Regions from separate parts of the Staphylococcus sp. HMSC068C09 genome, predicted to be linked through region 2. Evidence: riboswitches for the same ligand, from Rfam matches in the RefSeq annotation. Region 2 holds a riboswitch; each other region holds the start of a gene.
The links. Region 2 has a riboswitch for thiamine pyrophosphate ahead of HMPREF2930_RS06150 (ECF transporter S component). Riboswitches for the same ligand answer to the same signal wherever they lie in the genome.

Region 1: linked by a shared signal. The riboswitch ahead of HMPREF2930_RS10140 (thiamine phosphate synthase) and the one ahead of HMPREF2930_RS06150 (ECF transporter S component) in region 2 are both predicted to bind thiamine pyrophosphate.
Region 3: linked by a shared signal. The riboswitch ahead of HMPREF2930_RS01580 (ECF transporter S component) and the one ahead of HMPREF2930_RS06150 (ECF transporter S component) in region 2 are both predicted to bind thiamine pyrophosphate.

What each region holds. Positions count from the first base shown of each region.
Region 1 is NZ_KV813778.1:127,946-135,723, forward strand. Features, by position in the region: gene HMPREF2930_RS10110 (fructose-bisphosphatase class III) at 1-459, opposite strand, end outside; gene HMPREF2930_RS10115 (undecaprenyl phosphate transporter UptA) at 605-1,216, opposite strand; gene HMPREF2930_RS10120 (ThiF family adenylyltransferase) at 1,334-2,332, opposite strand; gene HMPREF2930_RS10125 (thiazole synthase) at 2,332-3,099, opposite strand; gene thiS (sulfur carrier protein ThiS) at 3,101-3,301, opposite strand; gene thiO (glycine oxidase ThiO) at 3,285-4,400, opposite strand; gene HMPREF2930_RS10140 (thiamine phosphate synthase) at 4,393-4,983, opposite strand; TPP riboswitch at 5,051-5,160, opposite strand; gene HMPREF2930_RS10145 (pyruvate MFS transporter) at 5,508-6,788, shown strand; gene HMPREF2930_RS10150 (putative quinol monooxygenase) at 6,966-7,250, shown strand; gene HMPREF2930_RS10155 (FUSC family protein) at 7,346-7,778, shown strand, end outside.
Region 2 is NZ_KV813756.1:282,314-290,091, forward strand. Features, by position in the region: partial or broken gene HMPREF2930_RS11235 (IS3 family transposase) at 1-876, opposite strand, end outside; partial or broken gene HMPREF2930_RS06140 (energy-coupling factor transporter transmembrane protein EcfT) at 1,090-1,898, opposite strand; gene HMPREF2930_RS06145 (ABC transporter ATP-binding protein) at 1,891-3,294, opposite strand; gene HMPREF2930_RS06150 (ECF transporter S component) at 3,307-3,882, opposite strand; TPP riboswitch at 3,975-4,076, opposite strand; gene graF (glycopeptide resistance-associated protein GraF) at 4,364-4,483, opposite strand; gene auxA (lipoteichoic acid stability factor AuxA) at 4,636-5,931, shown strand; gene HMPREF2930_RS06160 (class I SAM-dependent rRNA methyltransferase) at 6,085-7,257, shown strand; gene HMPREF2930_RS06165 (DUF697 domain-containing protein) at 7,323-7,778, shown strand, end outside.
Region 3 is NZ_KV813737.1:22,682-30,459, forward strand. Features, by position in the region: gene HMPREF2930_RS01560 (DUF308 domain-containing protein) at 1-308, opposite strand, end outside; gene HMPREF2930_RS01565 (type 1 glutamine amidotransferase domain-containing protein) at 600-1,286, shown strand; gene HMPREF2930_RS01570 (LysR family transcriptional regulator) at 1,357-2,178, opposite strand; gene HMPREF2930_RS01575 (YeiH family protein) at 2,292-3,284, shown strand; gene HMPREF2930_RS01580 (ECF transporter S component) at 3,366-3,938, opposite strand; TPP riboswitch at 4,043-4,141, opposite strand; TPP riboswitch at 4,241-4,344, shown strand; gene HMPREF2930_RS01585 (LuxE/PaaK family acyltransferase) at 4,410-5,477, shown strand; gene HMPREF2930_RS01590 (acyl-CoA reductase) at 5,489-6,922, shown strand; gene HMPREF2930_RS01595 (SDR family oxidoreductase) at 6,944-7,711, shown strand; gene HMPREF2930_RS01600 (ABC transporter substrate-binding protein) at 7,760-7,778, opposite strand, start outside.

The DNA.
Region 1 (7,778 bases), on a different contig from region 2:
TTCAACGATATATGTATACTCTGAAGGTAAGGCTTTACGTAGTTTTGAACGCGTATATTTTGAAGAACAATACGTGATTAAATCAATCAAACGTTCGATTGTTAAGATATACCATTCATTTAACTCACGTTTTGAATTAAAGTCATTCTTAATGAGCTTTAATTTTTCTTCTGGATAATACACTAGCGCAGCTAAATCATCTATTTCTTTTTGGGATATGTTACCTGCAAAGATATCGTTAATTTTAGCACGGACATTACCAGAGCCATTTCTTAATACGTGTTGGAACGATTTATATTCACCATGAAGATCGCTGACGAAGTGTTCAGTACCTTTTGGTAATTCTAAAACGGATTCTAGATTAATAATTTCTGTTGCAAGTTTTTCAGGACTATCAAATTGCTGAGATAGTAAATCTAAATACTTTTTCTTTAATTCACTTTCCGTAGATTGAGACATTTGATTTCACTCCTGTATGGGAAATTTATTAAATAGTAAGCTGAGTAATAAAACCGCTTACATAAATTATCGTTAAAAAGCATCACTTTTTCAACAGTGATGCTTAAATTGTTGTAAATTTAATTTGAAAGTAAAATGAATGTCCTTATTTAGCGTTATTTTTTTTGAAGAATAGACGATAGAGTACATAAAGAATAATAATGATAAGAATCACATACATAAAATAAGAATATGTATGGATGCCAGACATTAATACATCGAAACTATCGCTAAGAAGACGACCAAGTAAAATTAAGGCAAAGTTCCAAATCGTTGTGCCTAATAAAGATAACATCGTAAATGTTGCCACGTTCATTTTATTGATACCTGCTGGAATAGTGATTAATACACGTAAAACAGGAATGAAACGACATAATAGAACTGCCCACGCACCATAACGTTTAAACCAGTCGTTCGCACGTTTCACATCATTTCCTTTAAGTTTGAACCATTTACCATACTTATCAACAAATCGATAAATACTTTCCTCTTTAATTAAACGACATAAATAATACAAAATAAGTAAACCGATAAATGAAGCAATTGTTGAAATAATAAATAAGACTAAAATTGAAAGACCTGATTTAACTGACATTAAACCTGCAAATGTTAATATAATTTCAGAAGGCACAACAGGCAAGACATTTTCTAATAAAATAAGAATAAAAATGGCTGCATAACCCCATTGGCCTATAAAATTTGTAATAATTTGTTCCATTATAAAGTTAAAAATCCTCCGTTATTAAACATTACTCGAATAAAAAATTCATAGTAAATTCATTATATAGGAATTTACTATGAATTGCTTGTTATAACATGATAGGGATTGTACAACTCATTTTAAGGATTTTAAATATTGATGATACAATTGTTCTGCTTCATTATCATCTTCCACGCCATAGACATTCATTCTACCATCTTTGAATAAGGTGATGTCATAATTACCGTCTTTAATTAGCTTAGCAAATGAGGTTGACTTTACAATATCACCTGGGAAATGTTCAGCATAGTCAAAAACAGTAGGTTGATATCTAAATAGGTAGGTTTTTCCGCATAAGCTTTCAATATTCTGTTGTTGTTTCGTTTCTAATAATTTGTAATGACCTTTACCACATACGTCACATTCATCATCTTTTAAAATATCGATATTCAATGCTTTATAATCAATATGAAATGTATCAAGAGTAATTAACTTATGAGAAAATCCATGACCAGATAAATAACGAATCGCTTCTGTGACCTCATAGCTTGCTACCTGTGTAATCACAGGCGGTAATACGCCATTAATAGCACAACTCTCTGCACTGGTTGGAATTTGTTTTAATAAACATTTCAAACAAGGTCCTTTGAAATCAATGCCGTAAACGGTACCTTTACTGCCTACAGCAGCACCATACACCCACGGAATATGGTGTTTTTGACAGGCTTCGTTAATAAGATAACGAATTTTGAAATGATCCATACCATCAATGACAATATCAGGATTGACGGCTTTTAAAATGTCCTCAATAGTTGTAGAGTCAATTTCTTGGTAATAAGTTTGAACGTTGACATTTGAATTAATGTGTTCAATCTTTTGTTTAACTGCGTGAACTTTAGGGACCATATTGTGAGCATCATCTTCAGTATAGAGTGCTTGGCGATGTAAATTAGATAATTCAACGATATCCATATCGACAATGGCTAAATGATGCGCACCCATACGTGCTAAAAGCTCTGCAACGTGACTTCCTAACGCGCCTGCACCAAGTATTAAAATGGTTGCATTGGAGAGGGCATTTTGGCCCTCCTCTCCAAATGCATGATAACGCAATTGACGGTTATAGCGTTGCATTATAAGAATCCTAAACCTTCAGTAGGGCTTGATGCTTGGGCAGTATATTTTACTGGAATACGTCCTGCTTCATATGAGAGACGACCTGCATGAATACCAAGTTTCATTGCTTCAGCCATTTTAACAGGGTCTTTTGCACCTGAAACTGCAGTGTTTAAAAGAATAGCATCAGCGCCTAATTCCATCGCATGACACGCATCTTTTGGTGAACCAATACCAGCATCCACAATAACGGGAACATTAGAATGTTTAATAATGTAACTTAAATTAAGTTGGTTATTAATACCACGTCCAGTACCAATTGGAGAAGCAAGTGGCATAACAGCATGAACACCTAATTCTTCTAAACGTTTCGCTAATACGACATCATTAGAAATGTAAGGACATACGATATAACCTTTTTCTAATAACACTTTACATGCTTCATATGTTTCAAATGGATCAGGTAACAATGTTTCATCGTCACCAATCACTTCAACTTTAATCATGTCACATACGCCAGCATGTTTTGCAATTTCAGCGATACGAATCGCTTCTTCAGCAGTTTTGGCGCCGGCTGTATTTGGAAAAGTAATAAAGTCGTTAAGATTAACACTTGCTAATGGATTAGGTAAGTTTTTATCATATAAATTCATACGTCTTACAGCAAAAGTCAGTACATTCGCTTCTGCTGCTTCAATCGCTTTTGTTTGCGTCGCTTCATCTTCAAATTTTCCTGTACCTAATAATAAACGAGATTTAATTTCTAATGGTCCAATTTTAAACATTTTATCCGCCTCCAACAAATTCTAATAATTCTAATCGATCATCTTCACGTACTGTATGTTGATCGTAGTCTTCTTGTTTAATTAAAGTTTTATTATGTTCGACAATGACACGTTTAGGATCTAATTCAAGAGATTCAAGTACAGATGTAATAGATTGTTCTGAATCAAAATTGAATGTGTCCCCATTAATGATACACTTCATGATTTAACCTCCTTGAAGCACTAAATGATTCATATCGACGCGGTTTAACACCGGTGAGTATCCAATTGGCGATATCACGACCGATAATAGGCGAAAGTAAAATACCGTTACGATAATGACCAGAAATCACAAATAAACCTTCATCAATACGGTCCATTATCGGTATTTCTCCTTCAGTATATGGACGGACACCAGACCACTGTTTAATGACTTTTCCGTGTGCGAGTTCTGGTATACGTTCATTTGCAAAGTGGTGTAACCAAGAGATGCCATCGTATGTATTACCAACTGAATAGTTATCAAACTCGCTTGTGGCACCAATTAAGAAACGATTTGGATATTTTGGCACGATATAACAGCCATTGGTCATAAATACGGTTTCTTTTAAATCCAAGTGGTCATTTTCAATCAGTAAAACTTCACCTTTTACACCGACTACATCTCTAGGTAGTGAGTATTGAGTTAATAATTTAGATGTCCATGCGCCTGCTGCCACAATGACTTTCTTAGCTTGTAATGTGCCTTGTGACGTTTCAACATCGTAGTACCCATTTTGGCGCTGAACAGATTGTACCTCTGTATTGACATATCGCTTAATTTGACGTTGCTTTAAAGATGTAAATAAAGCTTTAGTGTAGTGATTGGCATTAATCTGTCCATCTTGTGGAATGTAAATAGCCATTTCACTTGATGTTACTGTACCATTCGTTAAATGAGTCAGTTCCTCATCTGAAAGAACAATGACACTAGAATCTAAACCACTTAAAAACTGATACTGTTTTTCTAAATTTTCAACATCTTCAGGACGATTAGCTACTTTAATTAAACCTGAATTTTGAAACTGAATATCAATACCTGTCTCATCTTCTAAATCTTGACATAATTGTGGAAAGAGACTTCGTGATTCAAGAGCAAGTCTAAATAAATCAGTATCTTCAGTAAATTCATTTTGAGCACCTAACATGCCACCTGCTTTATATGACGCGTGTTTACCTGGTACGTCACGATCGATAAGTGCAATGTCAAGGTGAGATTGACTTAATTGGCGTGCAATAGACATGCCAATCACGCCCGAACCTATGATTAAAACATCATGCATCTTTCAACCACTCCTTTCGCAATAGTTCAATTTGTTGTAAAGATGCGTTCATAAAAAAAGAAATCGCACAAATTCCTTTAAAACCATGAGGTAATTGAAGAATCGTTTTTTTAGTGATACCTCCAATGGCATAAATGGGAATAGGAATCTCTAACACACGCTGAATCTCTGCTTTTGATCGAGGCAATTGATTAGGTTTTGAAGGTGTCTTAAAAATGTGACCAAAAAAGACATAATCAAGATCGTGTTCATAAGCTGCTTTAACAGATTCAATTGAATGTGTAGACATACTCACTTCAATCTCTGGATGCGTTGATTTATAGCTAAATGCATCTTCATCCATTTCTCGAAAATGAATATGAGAGAGGTGAAGTTGTTCAAGTAAATGTACATCACTATGAATAATGATTTTTGATTTAGGGAATCCTTTTTCTATAAGTGATGTTAAAAATGAAGACAAATCACTTGATGACATGGGAGTACGAAACAATAACCCATCTATTCCATCCGAGATATCAAGAAAATGTTGTACATCATCATTGGTTAAATCTTTATATTTCGTTATCGCTATAAAAATGAACATCACTCCTTAGTAAACAAAAAACGCTATTTCCCTGCAGTAGGGAAATAGCGTTTTGCTTAACTTTACGATATCCTAGTCGCCACTTTCCTACGCCAGTACAAACTGGATCAGGTTCCAGGAATTATAAAGTTCGTTCTTTACTCTCAGCCTTAAACAAAGGCACTTCCAGTGGATCGTTTATTCAGTTGTGTTTAAAATAAACATCAGCATTTTTGCTTCATTTTTATTCTACAACCTTTTTTAATAGAGTTCAAATACAAAAACAAATTAGATTTGTAGCAATATACTTTTTAATCAGTAAAACACATTTTATATAGTCATGTATAAATAAGATAAAAAATATTCAAAAAGTAATTGTAAACGCTTGCAAAAACTGTTAATATTATAAAAAATATATCAGAAAGCCTATGAGATGAGGCTCGAAAGGCGGTTGGAAACAACAGGGAAAGACGTGATTGGGAGTTTTCATTGTCAACGTATAAGTAGAATCAACACAATTTTAAAGGGAAGCAGGAAAAATAATTATGGTACAAAGACAAAAGAAAAGTAAGGTTCGTTGGTATTTCGCTATCGCATTCTTTATTATTGGGGTTATTGCATATATGGATAGATCTAATATCTCATTTATTGCACCTCAAATGATGGAAGATCTTCACATGACAAAGCAACAATTTGGTTTATTAGCTTCATTCTTCTCACTGGGTTATGCATTGATGCAAGTCCCTTCAGGTATGTTAGCAGAGAAGTTTGGTCCGCGTAAGATGATTTCAATCGCATTATTATGGTGGAGTGCATTTACAATTTTAACGGGAATGATTAAACATCATGGTCTATTATATTTAGTACGTTTCTTATTTGGTATCGGAGAAGCGCCAATGTATCCATCTAATGCAGTATTCAATTCAACTTGGTTTGCTAAAGATGAAAAAGGGAGAGCATCGAGTGCGTTGTTAGCAGGATCATATTTCGGTCCAGTATTAGCACCAGTAGTTACCATCGCAATTGTTAATGCATTTAACTGGCAAGCTGTATTCTATATTTTCGGTGCGGTTGGTATTGTGATTGCAGCACTTTGGGCAATTATTGCAAAAGATTTACCAGAGCAACATCGCATGGTCAATGAAGCAGAAAAACAGTATATCATGCAACATCGTGATTTAGTAGAAACAACTAAATCCGTAGCACCTTGGAATCAATTTTTTAAACGCATGAGTTTCTATGCCATTGCAGGGCAATATTTCGTAGTTCAATTTGTTATTGCTCTATTCTTAATTTGGTTACCTACTTATTTAACTGAGCAATATCATGTACAATTTAAAGATATGACAATTAGTGCTTTACCATGGTTTATTATGTTTATTTTAATTTTATCTGCGGGTGCGATTTCAGATAAAATTTTGCATAGCGGTCAAAGTCGTTTTGTAGCGAGAGGGTTAATTGCAATTGTTGGCTTTATCGTATTTGCTATCTCCATCTTCTTTGCAGTTCATACACAAAACTTATATGTGACCATCTTTTGGTTATCACTTGGCTTAGGTGGTATGGGTATTTCAATGGGAATGAGTTGGGCAGCAGCAAATGACATTGGACGTAACTTTGCTGGTACAGTATCGGGTTGGATGAACTTATGGGGAAATATTGGTGCGTTAATCAGTCCGTTTTTAGCAGGTGCATTAGTATCATCACTTGGCTGGACAATGACATTCCAATTATTAATTATTCCAGCGGTGATTGCAGCTGTATTATGGTTCTTTGTGACACCAGACAAACCATTAATTAAAGACGAAAGTAGACATATTAAATAATATTTATACATTATCTACAAAAGTAAAAGCTTGGGACATTATCAGTTGTCTCAGGCATTTTTAATATATTGACTATCGATGACTGAATTGAAAATCAATGCGGCCTTTCTTCTTACTATCGTTTTCTTTTTATAATAGACGGGTAAAACGTTATAATTATATTTGGAAGGTGATTATATGATTATTATTAATGCGAAACTTAAAATTAAAGAAGATGTGCGTAATGACTATTTAGATTTAATGAACAAGTTAGTTCAAAGTTCACGTCAAGAACCGGGTAATACATTTTATGCTCATTATGAAGATGTAGCAGAACATAACACATTCGTTGTTGTTGAAAATTATAAAGACCAAGAAGCGGTTCAAGCACATAACCATTCAGATCATTTCAAAGCATTTAGTGAAAATATAGGAAAATATGTCGCTGAAGAACCTGTCATTGATGTAGCAGAAACAAAATAATAACTAAACTTGCCTTGTCTAAGTGATATTTGTGCTTAGGCAAGGCGTTTTTCATGTTATGATAAGATGTATGAAAAATGAAAGGAAAGATAGTAGTGAGACATGTGATTGCTTCATTAATAAGGTTTGATAAGCCTAAAATTAATATATGGAAAGGTATACGCCAAGGATTATTAATGATTATCCCAACATTGATAGGGTATTTACTAGGACATTTTAGTTTTGGTCTACTCGTAGCAACCGGAACTTTGGCACATACTTATGTATTTAAAGGTTCAGCACAATCCATGTTAAGAACAGTCATTATTTGTACGTTATCCTTTACCATTTGTATGATGCTTGGAACATTAACTGTCAATCAGCCAGTTCTGTACGGCGTATTATTATTAATCGTTACTGTCATTCCATTCTATGTATTTAATGTGTTAAAAATTGCGGGTCCTTCATCCACATTCTTTTTAGTTACATTTTGCTTATCGAGTAACTTACCTGACGCTCCAGAACAAGCACCGATTCGTGGCTTAGCGA
Region 2 (7,778 bases):
TTGATAATAAGTATAAGATGTATAAACGCTGCCTTGATTACTATGTAATATACAACACTCAGGTATATCGATTTGATTTAATGTATCATTAACTAAACTTAGGTCTTGTTTATCGCCTATTTTATACGTCACAATTTCTCCGTTATAAATATCCATTATCGAAGATAAATACAATATAGAATGACCAAATAGTAAATAAGCAATATCGGTTGTTAATACTTCCATGGGCAACTCTCTTTAAATTATCTGTTTTATAATACGGTTTACCTCTCCTTGTCCTCTTTTTAGGTCTAACTCGGCAGTTCAAATGATGCTTCTGCATAATTCTTTGTACTCTCTTATGATTAATTAGTGATGTATAACATTGATTAATCAATGTTGTAATCTTACGATAACCGTAGGTATAGTGGTTAGCTTCACATAATTCAATAAATTTTTGTGTTACGGTATCATTTTTATAGGTTTTGTTTTTCCATTGGTAATATGTTGATTTAGGTATGCTTAATACTTCTAGTATCAATTTGATTGAATAGTTTATTTTTAATTGATCCACTAAATCTATGACTATTGTTGGTACCACTTCCTTTCCAATGTCTTGTACTTTTTTTAAATATCCAATTCTATATCTGTTCTCTTATTTTCTAACTTTAATTGTTCTACTTCTGACAGCTTTTCTAATCCTTTACCGTAGGTATATTGTTTACCAACGTGTTGTGAAAATCTATAACTTTCCCCATTTCGATACCATCGCTAAGTTTTCACTTGTGTTCTATTTCTAATATTTAATTCTTTCATAATTTCTTTCGTTGAAAAGCCTGTTGCTTTCATTTTAACTGCTTTATATTTTGTTTCTACTGAATAAGAAACTCTTTTCATAGAAAAAACACCTCCGTATGATTCATTTTAATATGAATTCAACGAAAGTGTGTTTATATAATTCCCACTAATTGGGGGCAGTCCAGATATTCATCTATGGGTTTTTTATAATGTTAGGGTTTAATATACGAGCAAGATAAATTTACTGTATTTTTGAAACTGTTTTTATCTTTGAACTCAATTTTTACTTTAGTTTGTCTTATGTTAGATATATTACTCTAACATTTCTGAAACACGAGCATCTTCAATACCAGTGATTGGAAAATATTGAGATAAATAAAAAGCAATAATAAGTAAAGCAATTGTCATACCAACAAAAAGAATATCTTTGTATGAGAAAGGTGCTTTATAATAATAGGTACGTGGGCCATCTTTAAATCCTTTGATTCCATAGCTACTGATAATTGATGTGCACGACGTATGTTTTGACTTAAAACTGGAATAAGTAAGTGTTTTATACGTTTAAATCCACGATAATTGGAAGCATCAATCATTTGGTAACGCATTTTTAAAGAACGTCTTAATTGGATAAATGATGTGAAAATAAGTGGTACCATACGAATAGCAGCCATAAATGCATAGGCGATTTTAGGTTTTACTTTTAAATGTTGCATTAAACTATAGAAAATCATTACAATTTGCGATGTTAATGCAATTAACACACCAAACATTGAAACAGTAATTGTTCTTAAAGATAAGTGAAGACCTCTTACAATGCTCTCAGTACTAATATGAATAATTCCCCATTCAAATAACATATGTGTACCATCACCATATAAAATCATGAATAATGATGATAGCAAGGCAAAGAGAATGGTTGCTGATAAAAATGCAGCAATGACTTTAAAAGCTGTACCATTAAAAGATAATAAAAATATAAACATTAATAAAGTAATATAAATCATGTAATCAAAATTATGCACAAAAATGATAAAAATAAATAATAAAACTCCAAGAATTAATTTCGTAATAATATTTACATCATCTACAAGTGTATGACGCTTTTTCCAACGTTCAAACATTTGATTCACCTGCCATTTCTAAAAGCTTATGATTTTCTACGACAAGTCGACGTGTTGGATAACGATGAATAATTTCAGGGTCATGCGTCACCATTACGATAGTTTGTCCTTGTTTTACACGTTCTTCAAATAGCTTAATCAATTGAAATGTATTATGACTATCAAGTCCAAATGTTGGCTCATCTAGTAAAACAATTTCAGCTTTTGAACTTAAAGCAGTTGCTACGCTTAATCGACGTTTTTGACCTGTAGATATTTCAAAAGGATGATGATGTTTAACTTTTTCTAAATGTAAAAGTTTCAAAAGATGCTCAGTTTCTTCTTTCGATTTTGCTTTATCAAGATGATTATAATGAATATTAATTTCGTCATAAACTGAATTTGTAATAAATTGAAGTTCAGGATTTTGGTATACAAGATACATATTTTGAGCAGCATCTTTAATTTTCTTCAGTAATCGCTTCTCATAAAACATTGTACCGTTGTATTTCACTAATTGCATCATAGATTCGAGTAAAGTAGTTTTACCAGCTCCATTTTTTCCAGTAATTGTAATCCATTCTCCAGGATGAATATTTAGTTCTGAAACTTCAAATAGTGTATTTTTACTACGAATTATTTGTCCGTTTTGAAATTTAAAAAGTGTATTGGAATATTGGGGAGTTAAATCTTTTCGAATAGGTGCATAATCCCAAGCATGAGGATGCCATACGCCAAATTCAGTGAGTAACGATTCACAATGTTTGAGTATGTATTCAGGTGTATTATCAGCTATAATTTCTCCATCATAGTTCATTAATATGACTCGATCTACATGATGCCAAATATGTTCCACTTTATGTTCTACAATTAATACCGTTTGATCAGTCCATAAGTGAATTAATCGTTGCCATAAGTCAGCAGTTGCTTGTACATCTAACATAGCTGTAGGTTCATCTAAAAAGAGTGTATCAGCTTTCTGTAAAATCGTTTCAACGATAGCAAGCTTTTGTTTCATACCACCACTTAAATTATTTACGAAAGTTGAATTATCCACATCTAAATCTACAGACGCAAGTGCTTTTTTAATTTGTTCATCCATGTCTTCTCTTGGCACTTTTTGATTTTCTAAGACGAAAGCTAATTCTTCGTAAACTTTTGGCATACAAAATTGTGTATCTGGGTCTTGAAAAATAACCCCGGAATTAGGATCAATGTCTAGTTCATCATATTTCATCGGTAATTCTATAAGATTAGGAACAATGCCACTAAGGACATTAAGCAATGTGCTTTTACCAGATCCTGAAGGACCTAGTAAAAGCACTTTTTCTTTATCTTTAATTTCTATATTTAGATTATCGAAAATTTTTCGATCACCATTTGGATATTTTAGACGTAAATTTTTGACTTTTAACACAATCATTTCCCCTTATAAGTTGTCGTAATCTTTTTGAGAGGCAGGACGGAATAATTTAGTTACTCCAGTTTGATCTAAGGCTTTTACAATTAAATAAGAGAGTATACCAGACAGTACAATACCACTAATAGCACGGAAAATGATGAAAAGTAGTAAGTTCCAACCCGCAACTTCGTTTAGATAGCCGTAAAAATAATCTACAGGGAAAGATACTAATGCTGTTACTAAACCAGCTAACATTGCTACCATTAAAGAACGTGATTTGTATTTAAAGATAGCAAACACAATTTCACATGCTAGACCTTGTAAAATGGCATATACTATAGTAGGAATATCAAATTTCCCCATAACAATAGTTTCACCTGCACCAGCAGCAAATTCAGCAATTAATGCAATACCTGGTTTAGGAATAATTAAGTAAGCCACAATAGCAGCCATAAACCAAATACCGTATGTAAGTTGCTCTAGATGTATACCAGCTACTTGAGCTAAATTATATGGCAACCACCATAAGTTATAAATGATTGCAAAAATAACAGCAATCAGCACCGTAACTAGAATTTCTGAAAGTTTTAAACCTTTAGACATAAAATAGTTCCTCCTAAAAAAACGCACAACCCTTCGTAGAAAAGTTGTGCGTAAATTTAAATAAAAATGCTATTGATTATTAAAAACATGATTTATTTAAGTTAACACTTTCCTACGCTAGTTTTTAACTAGATCAGGTTCAAAGGGTTTGAGGTTAAGCCTCATCTCAGTGCTATACACCCCTAGTGCATTTATATTTTATTTATTTTAAATGTATGACTTTTAATAGTAGATGTCAAGATGCTTTTAATCTATATTTAATTAAAAATAAATTATAATTAAACAGTTTACATATTTAACAATAAACAGTTTACATATTTAACAATTAAAATGTAATTAGTTCTAAAAATAATGAAAGAAAGTAGGATAGATTTATTTCCAACTCAGCCATCGATAGCCAATATATTAAAAATACCTGAGACAGCTTGTATGTCTCAGGCTTATTCATTAAATATTCTTAATGATGACATAAATAAGAAAATTAGTCTAATGTATTTTGAACATCTTGTTTAGTTTGTTCAATATCATCAGTTTTTTCTTCTTTTTGTTCTTTTAATTTTTCTTCATATTCTTTTGCTTTTTTTGCATCTTCATGTGTCATAGGACAACTCTCCTTTTTCATAGATTACTTTACAAAACTAATATACCCAATTAATAAAAGAATAAACTTCATCTCAGTCTAGAGAAGTATTTTATTTTTTATTAAAGACAAGAATAGAAAGTTCATATATAATTAATTTTGAGGTGAACTGTATGTCTTTTCTTAAGAAACACGCCGAGATTATCTATAGTTACTTGATCGGTATCGTTTCACTCTTCACAGGTCTCATTATCTTAATCAATTTGCCTTTAATCCATAAACTAAAAGATAAAGATAAAATTGATTTAAAAATACATAATATATGGGACTTTCTTAATGCATTTTTTAGTGAAATAATTAGAGTGATGAGTAGATTCATAGGCAACTTTCCAGTTGTAAGTGCAGTCATAATTATTCTATTTGGTATTCTAGTCATATTGATTGGATATACGTTATTTAGAACAACCAAATACGATTACGACATCTCAATTTTCTTTTTAGTTATTGGTATTTTATACTTCCTCATTACAATTACATTGATGACTCAAGTATATGGTTTTTGGGCAATTATATTCATTATTCCATTTGTGATTCATACAGGATATATTGTTTATAAAGATGAATTGTATCAAGAAAATAGAAAAGTTCATTATTTATGGATTATTATTTCATATGGAATAAGTTACTTGATTACTCAACTGTCATTGTATGGCAAAATCGATGCAAATGAGATTGAGCCTATTGATATTTTAAGTGTAAATACATTCTTCATCATTATGTGGTTATTAGCTCAAGCGGCAATTTGGAATTTCTTATTCTTACGCCGTGCGTTACCTTTAACAAAAGAAGAATTAGGGGAAGAAGAGCCTGAATTATCAAGAACTCAAAAAGGAAACGTTTCGACTCAATCAAAAGTTCATTTTAAACAACTTCAAGATAAAACATCAGAATATGCACGTAAGACAAGAAGAAGTGTAGATTTAGATAAAATTAGATCTAAACGCGATAAATTTAAAAGTAAATTTAAAAATATTGTAGATATAGAAGAAGATGATATTCCTAAGTGGATGAGACCTCCTAAATGGATTAAACCAGCATATGTGGAAATTTTCTGTGGTTTTATCTTATTCTTATTTACATTTATAGAATTTAATAATAGAAATGCTCTATTTGTATCTGGAGAATGGGAATTATCACAAACTCAATACGTGATTGAATGGATTACACTGTTAATATTACTCTTTATTATTATCATTTACATTGCGACGACATTTACTCATTTTTTAAGAGGCAAATTTTACTATTTACAGTTGTTTATGATTAGTATTCTATTCTTCAAATTGCTTACTGAATTTATTAATATAATGATTCATGGTCTATTACTTTCAATATTTATTACACCTACATTAATTATTATGTTAATACCTGTAATTATAGCATTTTCGTTGCAATTAAAAGAAAAACCATAATCTGAGTAAGGGAGTGGAACAGAATTCATTTTTGAATTCAGTGTTCCACTTCTTTTTTTAATTTAATATTTAGGTGAAGAATTTTAAATTTGTTAAAATAGTAGAGTAGATTACAATAGATTCGTTACAAAAATTAAAATAGGAGAAATTAAAATGAAAATAGCAACTTTAAATAAAGGCAAAGAAACTAAATATTTAAATCAATATCCTTTAGTTGAAGAAGAAGATATTTTTCAACACGATCATTTAAAAGAAGGTGACTTGTTTAATATAGTTACTGAAAATAACCAATATATTGCAACAGCTTATGTAGGACGTCAACATAAAGGATTAGGATGGGTAATCACATATAGCCAAGAAGAAGATATCAATATTACTTTCTTTGAAAATTTATTTAAAAAAGCGCTAGAAGAAAGAGAGTATTACTATAATATAGAAGGAACTAATGCTTTTAGACTATTTAACGCTGAGGGAGATGGCGTTGGAGGTTTAACTATTGATAATTACAATGGACATCTACTTATTCAATGGTATTCAAAAGGAATTTACAAGTTTCGTTATATAATTATTGAAGCAATAAAAAAAGTATTTAAATTTGAATCAGTTTTTGAAAAAATGCGCTTTAAAGATACGGAGTATACAGGAGGACATGTACTTGGAGAAACTCCGGAATTTCCAATAGTTATTGAAGAAAATTTTACATTTTACAATGTTGATTTAAACGATGGATTAATGACAGGAATATTTTTAGATCAAAAAGAAGTTCGTAAAAAATTACGTGATTATTTTGCCGAAAATAGAAGTATTTTAAATTTATTTAGTTATACGGGCGCGTTTTCAGTGGTAGCATCTAAAAATGCTAAAGTTACAACAAGTGTAGATTTAGCTAATCGTTCTCGTACATTAACTGAAGAAAATTTTGGGTTAAATGGTGTAGACCCTAAAAGTCAATATATCTATGTCATGGATACATTTGATTTTTATAATTATGCAGCACGTCATGGAAAACAATATGACACAATAGTCATTGATCCACCTAGTTTTGCGCGTAATAAAAAGAAAACTTTTTCAGTACAAAAAAATTATGATGATTTAATTAATGGTGCTTTAGATGTTTTAGCACCAGATGGTACATTGCTTCTATGTACAAATTCAAGTGCTTTTTCTTTAAAAGCATTTAAAAATGTAATTAAGAAAACATTGGAACAAGCTAACGTAGAATATGAAATAGAAGAAGTCATGGGATTACCAAAAGACTTTAAAACACATTCACATTATAAACCTTCTAAATATTTAAAAGCTGTATTCATAAATATTAAGCATTAAAGTACTGAAATAGGGTATTAAATGTATATTGAAAATATTATGAAAAACGAAAGGTGAGTCAGTAAGTGGGTATTATTAATAAAATTACAAATGGAGTTACTGATAAAGTTGGTAAAAAGGTCTTAGATATAGAAGAAATTAACGAAAAAGATATCTTACCTAAAAATGAAGAAGAAATTGCACAACGTAGAGAAAAAGCTAAAGCTGTTGTTAAGAAAAAATCTTTATTATCTTCAGGGATGAGTGTTGTGCCAATTCCAGGATTAGACTTTGGTGTAGATATCAAATTGATGAAAGATATTATTGAAGATATTAATAAAATTTATGGTCTTGATCAAAAACAAGTCAATTCTCTTGGTGAAGATGTTAAAGAACGTATTTTATCAGCAGCAGCAATTCAAGGTAGTTCAATGATTGGTGAAAAAGTAACTAGTGGTGCTTTGAAATTAATTATTAGAGATGTTGCTAAGCGTACAGCAGCAAAACAAACAAAATGGTTCCCAATAGTGGGACAAGCTGTT
Region 3 (7,778 bases), on a different contig from region 2:
AACCAAAACGCAAACATAAATACAAAGAATACTGAACTTGCTCCAACATTAAATACAACAAGAATGCCAAAGATTAAATCGATAATACCATTAATTAAAATTAATTTTGTATTTACACCTACGAGTTTTTTTGCCGTACGACGGAATAAAAGTTGAATGACACCGCCTATCATAATGAGTAAGCCAATCAGCCAAGTAAGTGTATAAAAGTTTTGCACTGGATTACTAAATATAACCACAGCAATAATTAGTAATAACGTACCAATGATTAAACTTGACCAATTTAATTTTCCATTATCTTGGGCCATTATTATCTCTCCTTTTTATATTTAAAGATTACTACAAGTATAATTTATCTATTATTGGAATACAAAAAACCTCACTAATCGATTGATTAGTGAGGCCACTTTTACGAATTCATAGAATTGGTAAATTGTATATTAATATGTACCACTATTTAACGTTTTTAAACAATTTTTGTAACATTATTTTCAATCACATTAATTTATAATTTTAATATAAAAAATATACCTAGCATGTGTTATTCCTCCTTAAAAATGGGTAATTATGAATTACGTAAACAATTTAGGAGGTATACAATGAGTAAAGCATTAGTAGTTGTTACAAGTGTTTCAAAATATCCTGATATGAATCGTCCAACTGGATTATGGTTAGGTGAAGTCGTTCACTTTGCAGATGTATTGTACAAAAATGGTTATGATATCGACTATATTAGTCCAGAAGGTGGCTATACAGCTATTGATCCTGCAAGTCTACAAGAAGATATGATGTCTGAGTTAGATTGGAAATATTATCAAGATAAAGACTTCATGACACGTCTTGGTAGTACACTTACACCAGATGCTGTACGTGCTGAAGATTATGATATTATCTATTACGCAGGTGGTCACGGAACAATTTGGGACTTCAAAGATAATAAAGATTTACAAGAATTAACACGTAAAATTTATGAAAATAACGATGCAGTTTCTTCAGTATGTCATGGTGCTATCGGACTATTAAATGTTACAGATAGTGAAGGTAATTCTATTATTAATGGTAAAACTGTAACTGGTTTCTCTAATACTGAAGAAGAAGCAGTTGGCTTAGCAGATAAAGTACCTTATTTAACAGAAGATGAACTTAAAAATCGTGGTGCAAATTACGAAAAAGGTGACAACTGGAGCCAATTCGCTGTTATTGATGGTCACATTATCACAGGTCAAAATCCACAATCTGGTAAAGCTGTAGCTGAAAAATTCTTTGAATTAAAAAACAATAAATAAGACACCCCGCAGTGTTAATAAAAAAGTTGGACCTTTCAATCTTTAGAAAGATCCAGCTTTTTTACATACTCTACTTCATAATCATTTCAATGACAGCTCTAATATTTTTATCAATATATTTATCAACATGTTGAGCAAGGTAATAGTGACGTTTCACATTTAAAGTTGTTATCATTAATTTTTCATAATCCTCGGGATGAATTGCTGATTTTGAAATAATCGCAAACCCATTTCCAGCCTCTACCATTTGTTTGATAATCTTAATATTATTAATTTCTATCAAATATGGATTTAATTTTAACTCAGAAAGACCTACTTCCTGATAAAACCTTGTTCCAGACCCTTTTTCTCTAACGAAACATATATCCATTCTAGGTTGAACCGATTTTTTGTAAATATACACCATTTCGTCTTCTATTATTTTCTTACATTTTATTACATTGTCTTGAATTTCCTTTTCTACAATACCTATATCTACTCTGTTGTGTTTAATATCATTTATAACAGAATCTGAATTATTAACACGTAAATGAATATGTAACTTAGGGTATTGTTGCATAAGACTGGTAAGCTGTTCTGATAATAAATATTCACCATATGTATAACTGCTTCCAATTGTTAAAGTGCCTGAGATGATCTCAGATTCCGATGTTAAGTTTTGCCATAATTCTTGTTCAATACTTTCCCGCTGCAATGCGTATTGTAATAGCTTTTCGCCATCTCTAGTTAGTTTTAAATATGGAGATTTAAATTCAAATATTTTAACATTATATTTTAATTCTAAACGTTTAATATCACGACTCACAGAAGGCTGCGAAGTATATAAATTTTCTGCTGCTCTAGTAAAACTTTCTGTTTTGATTACTTCAATTAATACCTTATACGGATCCATGCATCATTCTCCTTTAAGTCTAATATAACATTTTTGATATATATACTATACTTATTATTTATTTAACGTTATAACAATAACGTGCTAAGATTTCATATCGAGGTGAAAGTACTATGAAATCAATCACGCAGCCTTCATTTATGAAAGGTATTATGTTTACATTTATGATCGCAATGATCAGTTATATATTAGCTAAATTTCCTATTTTACATACGATTGGGGCATTAGCTATTGCTATTATTTTTGCGATGCTATATCGCCAAGTGATGGGATATCCAGAACACATTCGTCCAGGTATTACGTTCGCATCGAAACGTTTATTAAAATTTGCGATTATCTTATATGGGTTAAAATTAAATATGGGAGATATTCTAGTTAAAGGCTGGAAATTACTACTTATTGATATTATCGTAATTATCTTTTCAATAAGTTTAACTTTAATTTTGAATCAAATTATTAAAGGAAATCAAGATATCTCTATACTACTTGGTATTGGTACAGGAGTATGTGGAGCTGCAGCTATTGCAGCTACTGCACCAATCTTAAAATCTAAAGAAAAAGACATTGCAATAAGTGTAGGTATTATTGCACTAGTTGGAACTATATTTGCACTTATTTATACAGCTATCGAGGCTATTTTTAACATACCTACTATAACTTATGGCGCTTGGACAGGTATCAGTCTACATGAAATCGCTCATGTCGTCTTAGCAGCAGATATTGGCGGGCCAGAGGCAATGACATTTGCTTTACTTGGAAAATTAGGCCGTGTGTTTTTACTTATTCCATTAAGCATTGGCTTAATTTTGTATATGCGTTATAAGTCACACTCAAGCCAAGTACAACAAAAAATCGATATTCCTTACTTTCTCATTGGATTTATCATAATGGCTTGTATCAATACATTTGTTCCTATTCCTTCATTACTTATGAATATTATAAATGTTATTACAACGGTATGTATGTTAATGGCGATGGTTGCTCTAGGATTGAATATCGTTTTAAAAGAAGTTATTTCAAAAGCACTTAAACCTTTCATAGTGATATGTATAACTTCAATTTGTCTATCTGGAATAACTTTTACAATTATTAAAGTATTTTATTAGTAAATTAAACCTATTAAAATCATACCCATAAAGTTTCGTAGATTTTAATAGGTTTTTCTGATCTTTATATATTATTAATGATTATAAAGAATCAATATCTTTTTTCGAAGAACTTTGGAACAAATTTGTAACTCCTGTTTTTTCTAATGCTTTTACAATATAATAACCAAACATACCAGATAAAATTGTGCCACTAATAATTCTTATCGTATAAAGTAATATAACGTTCCAAGTAGGCAAATCTCCTAAATAATTAAATACCCAATCTACTGGTATAGTAAATATTCCTGCAGTAGCTCCAGCTATCATCGCCACTATTAATTTATAAGATTTATATTTAAAAATTAAAAATATCAATTCACATGCTAATCCCTGAGCAAAACTATGTAATAAAATCGACATATTTAATTCCCCAGATAATATTGTTTCTCCTGCCCCAGCTGCTAACTCTGCTAACAAGGCTACTCCTGGTTTTCTAATAATTAAGAACGCAACAATTGCGGCAACGAACCATAATCCATACGCAATTTGATCTAAATGTAATCCTATTGGTTTTAAACCAGCAACCATTAATCCAACTACTTTATAAAATAAGCCAAATATAAAGCTAATCAATACTGTTGCTAGAATATCCGCTAATTTTAATTTTTTCATAATATTTAGACTCCTATCTGAATTTTTAAGTGAAAACACATAAAAAAACACAAACATATCCCTTCTAGATAGTTTGCGCATTTAAAAGTATATATATGTATGTAAAAACCTATTATATACTTCCCTACGCTAGTACTAACTAGTTCAGGTTCAAAGGGTTTGGATAACTCCATCTCAGTTTATAAACACCCCTAGTACTTATATCTACTATAAAATAAATATAAAATTTTTTTATTTTTTTGTCAAAGAACAATTTTGCTATTTTATTTATTTTAAAATATAATACAGATATTAGATTGAATATATATCACTATGGGTGCTACTTGCTGAGAGAAGCTAATATGTCGCTTCAACCATTGAACCTGTTATGGTTAAAACCAACGTAGGAAAGTGATTTAGTAATTGTTGTCATTACTACTACACAGAGAGCACTTTTTGTTGCTCTCTTTTTTTATGAAAGGAGATTAATATATGGACATTAATCAAATTAAAGAAAGTGTTTTAGATTTTATTGAACGTGGTAATTCAGATGATTTTCCAGAAATGGCTTTAAAAATTTACAAATTTCAATTTAATGAAAACGAAGATTATAAAAAATTCAGTATCTCTAAAGGTAAAACACCACAAAATGTTTCAAATTGGAAAGAAATACCTGCTGTTCCAATCAATGCATTTAAATATGCTACGTTTAGCGCTATACCACTTAAGGATACTAAATATACATATATGACCAGTGGAACAACGAGTGGTATTAAAGGAAAAAACTATCATATGGATTTAGAGGTTTATGACTTAGCATTAACTACTTTTTTTAAAAAGATGTTCATACCGGATATTGAGAAAATAAAAATAGGCGTTTTGTTCCCCACTCCTCAAGCTATGCCTAACTCTTCATTGGCTCATTATCTTGAAGTGGCTAGAACTAACTTTGGAACGAAAGATAGTCAAAATTATATCGATGAACATGGTATTCAATATGAATCATTAATAAAAGATTTGAAAAACTCAGAGGATAATCAAAAACCATTTGCTCTTTTAGGGGCAACTTATAGTATGGTACATTTATTAGAATATCTTGATGACCATAACATTAAATTTCATTTACCCAAAGGTAGTCGCATATTAGATACAGGAGGTTACAAAAATCGTTCCAAAGAATTACCTCAACATGATTTTTACGAACGATTAACAACTACTTTTGGTATTCCTAAAGAAAATTGTGTCAACATGTATGGTGTTACAGAATTAAGTACCCAATTTTACGATAAAGGTAATACCATTTCTCCTTCAACTAAATATAGTCCTCATTGGTGTCGAAGTAGAATTGTAAATCCTTTAACAATGGAAGAAGTATCTGAAGGAGAGAAAGGTATTCTTATTCACTATGATTTAGCTAACTACAATTCAGTTGCAGCAATTTTAATGGAAGATATAGGAGAATATAAAGAAAAAGGTTTCGTTTTACATGGTAGAACTAAAGGATCATTAGCTAAAGGATGCTCATTAGCGATGGAAGATTTTCTAAATGCTACACAATAAGGAGATTTAATATGGAATTTAAATTAGGACATATTCCTTTTATTGAAGAAAAGCAACTAAATTATAAAAGATTAGAGTTTGCAGACATAACCGGTTTAGTTCCTATTTTAAGCGAACAACAATTAGAAACTGTTGCTCTACAAATAAAAAAGAATAAAAAAAAATTATCCGAATATTCTACTGATTATATTATTAATGTTATTGATCAAGCTATTCATATTCTACTCGATCGTAATAGTCCTTGGCGTTCTCAAGTTGAAGAAGTGATTCCTCAAATCACTGGATATAGCTATGAAACAATTAAAGTAGGATTCACGAAATATTTATCTAGATTTAGAAAACATGAGCTTTCTCGTTTTTTAACAGAAGATTTTACTAATCCCAATATTTTAAATCAATTTGTCCCCAATTCTAAAGGCGGTTACTCAAAAGCTATTAGTTCAGATATTGTTACGCATTTATGGTCTGGAAATGTCCCTGGTCTACCATTATGGAGTTTAATTAGTAGTTTATTAGTAAAATCTGGAAATATTTGCAAATTACCTAAATCAGAACCATTTATAGGAAGTTGGTTCGCTCAGATAATTAATGAAATTGATCCAACAATTGGAGCTTGTATTGCTGTGCTATATTGGCAAGGAGGCGTTACTGATATAGAACGTGTAGCGATTAAACATTCAGATATTATCATTGGTTATGGTGACAACAATACTCTAAATGAAGTTTCTAAACGTATCCCTGTTACTAAAAGATTTTTATCTTATAATGAGAAAATTAGTTTAGCTATTATTAGTAAAGAAGCTTTAAAACCTAATAAAGTTAAAAGCCTAGCTCAAGATATCGCACTTGAAATTATTCGTTATGATCAACAAGGTTGTTATTCTCCTCAAATGATATTTATAGAAAGTTCACTTAAGATAACACCTAAAATGTTTGCTCAAATGATCAAGAGTGCACTACAGCAGTTAGAACTTCAATACCCTCTTCATACATTATCAATTGATGAAAGTATGGAACGTCTTAATCGATTGAAAGATGAAGAAATGAAATCATTATTTAATAATAATCGAGAGGTATATACTAATAAAGATTCTTCTTGGGTTTTAATTTATCAAGAAGAATTACAATTTACCCCAAGTCCTTTAAATAGATTTATTCGTATCATGCCTTTTGATGATATTCATAATCTTGTACATATATTTAGTCCATTCAAAAATTATTTACAAACAGTTGGTATAGCTGCTTCTGTCGAAACTACCTTTAAATGGTGTGAAAAATTGGCTAATATAGGTGCTAACCGCTTTTCAAGTATAAATTCTATGACATTACCAGAAGCAGCTTGGCATCACGATGGTGGTTTTAATTTAAAAGATTTAGTTTTTTACGTTGATATAGAACAAAGTTTATTGCAGAAAAGTGAGCGATACACTACTTACGAAATATAATTAATTAAGGATGATTATATAATGACGACATTTAAAGAACACGTAATATTAATTACAGGATCCAGTAGGGGCATAGGACGTTCTATTGCTCTGGCGTTCGCTAAAGAAAAATCTACGGTTATAATTAATTATTTAGCAAATGAAAAAGCTGCGCTTAAAACTGTGGAAGATTGTAAAAGTTTAGGAGGACATGCTGAAGCGATTAAGGCAGATATTAAAAACGAAGTTGAAGTAAAAAAAATGATTGATAATATAATTAAAAATTACGGAAAGTTAACTTGTTTAGTTAATAATGCATTTGCTTCTTTCGAATTTAATTCTGAAAATCGTAAGATAATTGAAGAAATAACGTGGAATGATTATCTTTCCCAATTTGAAGGAGCTCTAAAATATACTCACAATACAGTAAAATATTGTCTGCCTCATTTAAAAAAACAATCCAATAGTTCTATCATAAATATTACAAGTAATTTAACTAAACGACCTATAATTCCATATCATCAATATAATATTGCTAAGTCCACTTTAGAAAGTTATACTAAAAATCTCGCCAGGGAACTTGGACAATATAACATTCGCGTTAATTGTATTGCTCCAGGGTTAGTTTATCCTACTAAAGGAACCATAAATACAAAAGAATCTTTAAAAGAAGAAATCATACATCAAACACCTCTAGGAAGAATAGCTACACCTAATGATATTGCAGGCTCTGTTCTCTTTTTTTCATCACAATGGAGTGACTTCATAACTGGACAAACCTTATATGTTGATGGTGGTTTTACTATTTAAATGAATTAGAACCCAGCATATTACATATAACATGCTGGGTTTATCAGATTATTCTTCAATATTTGTT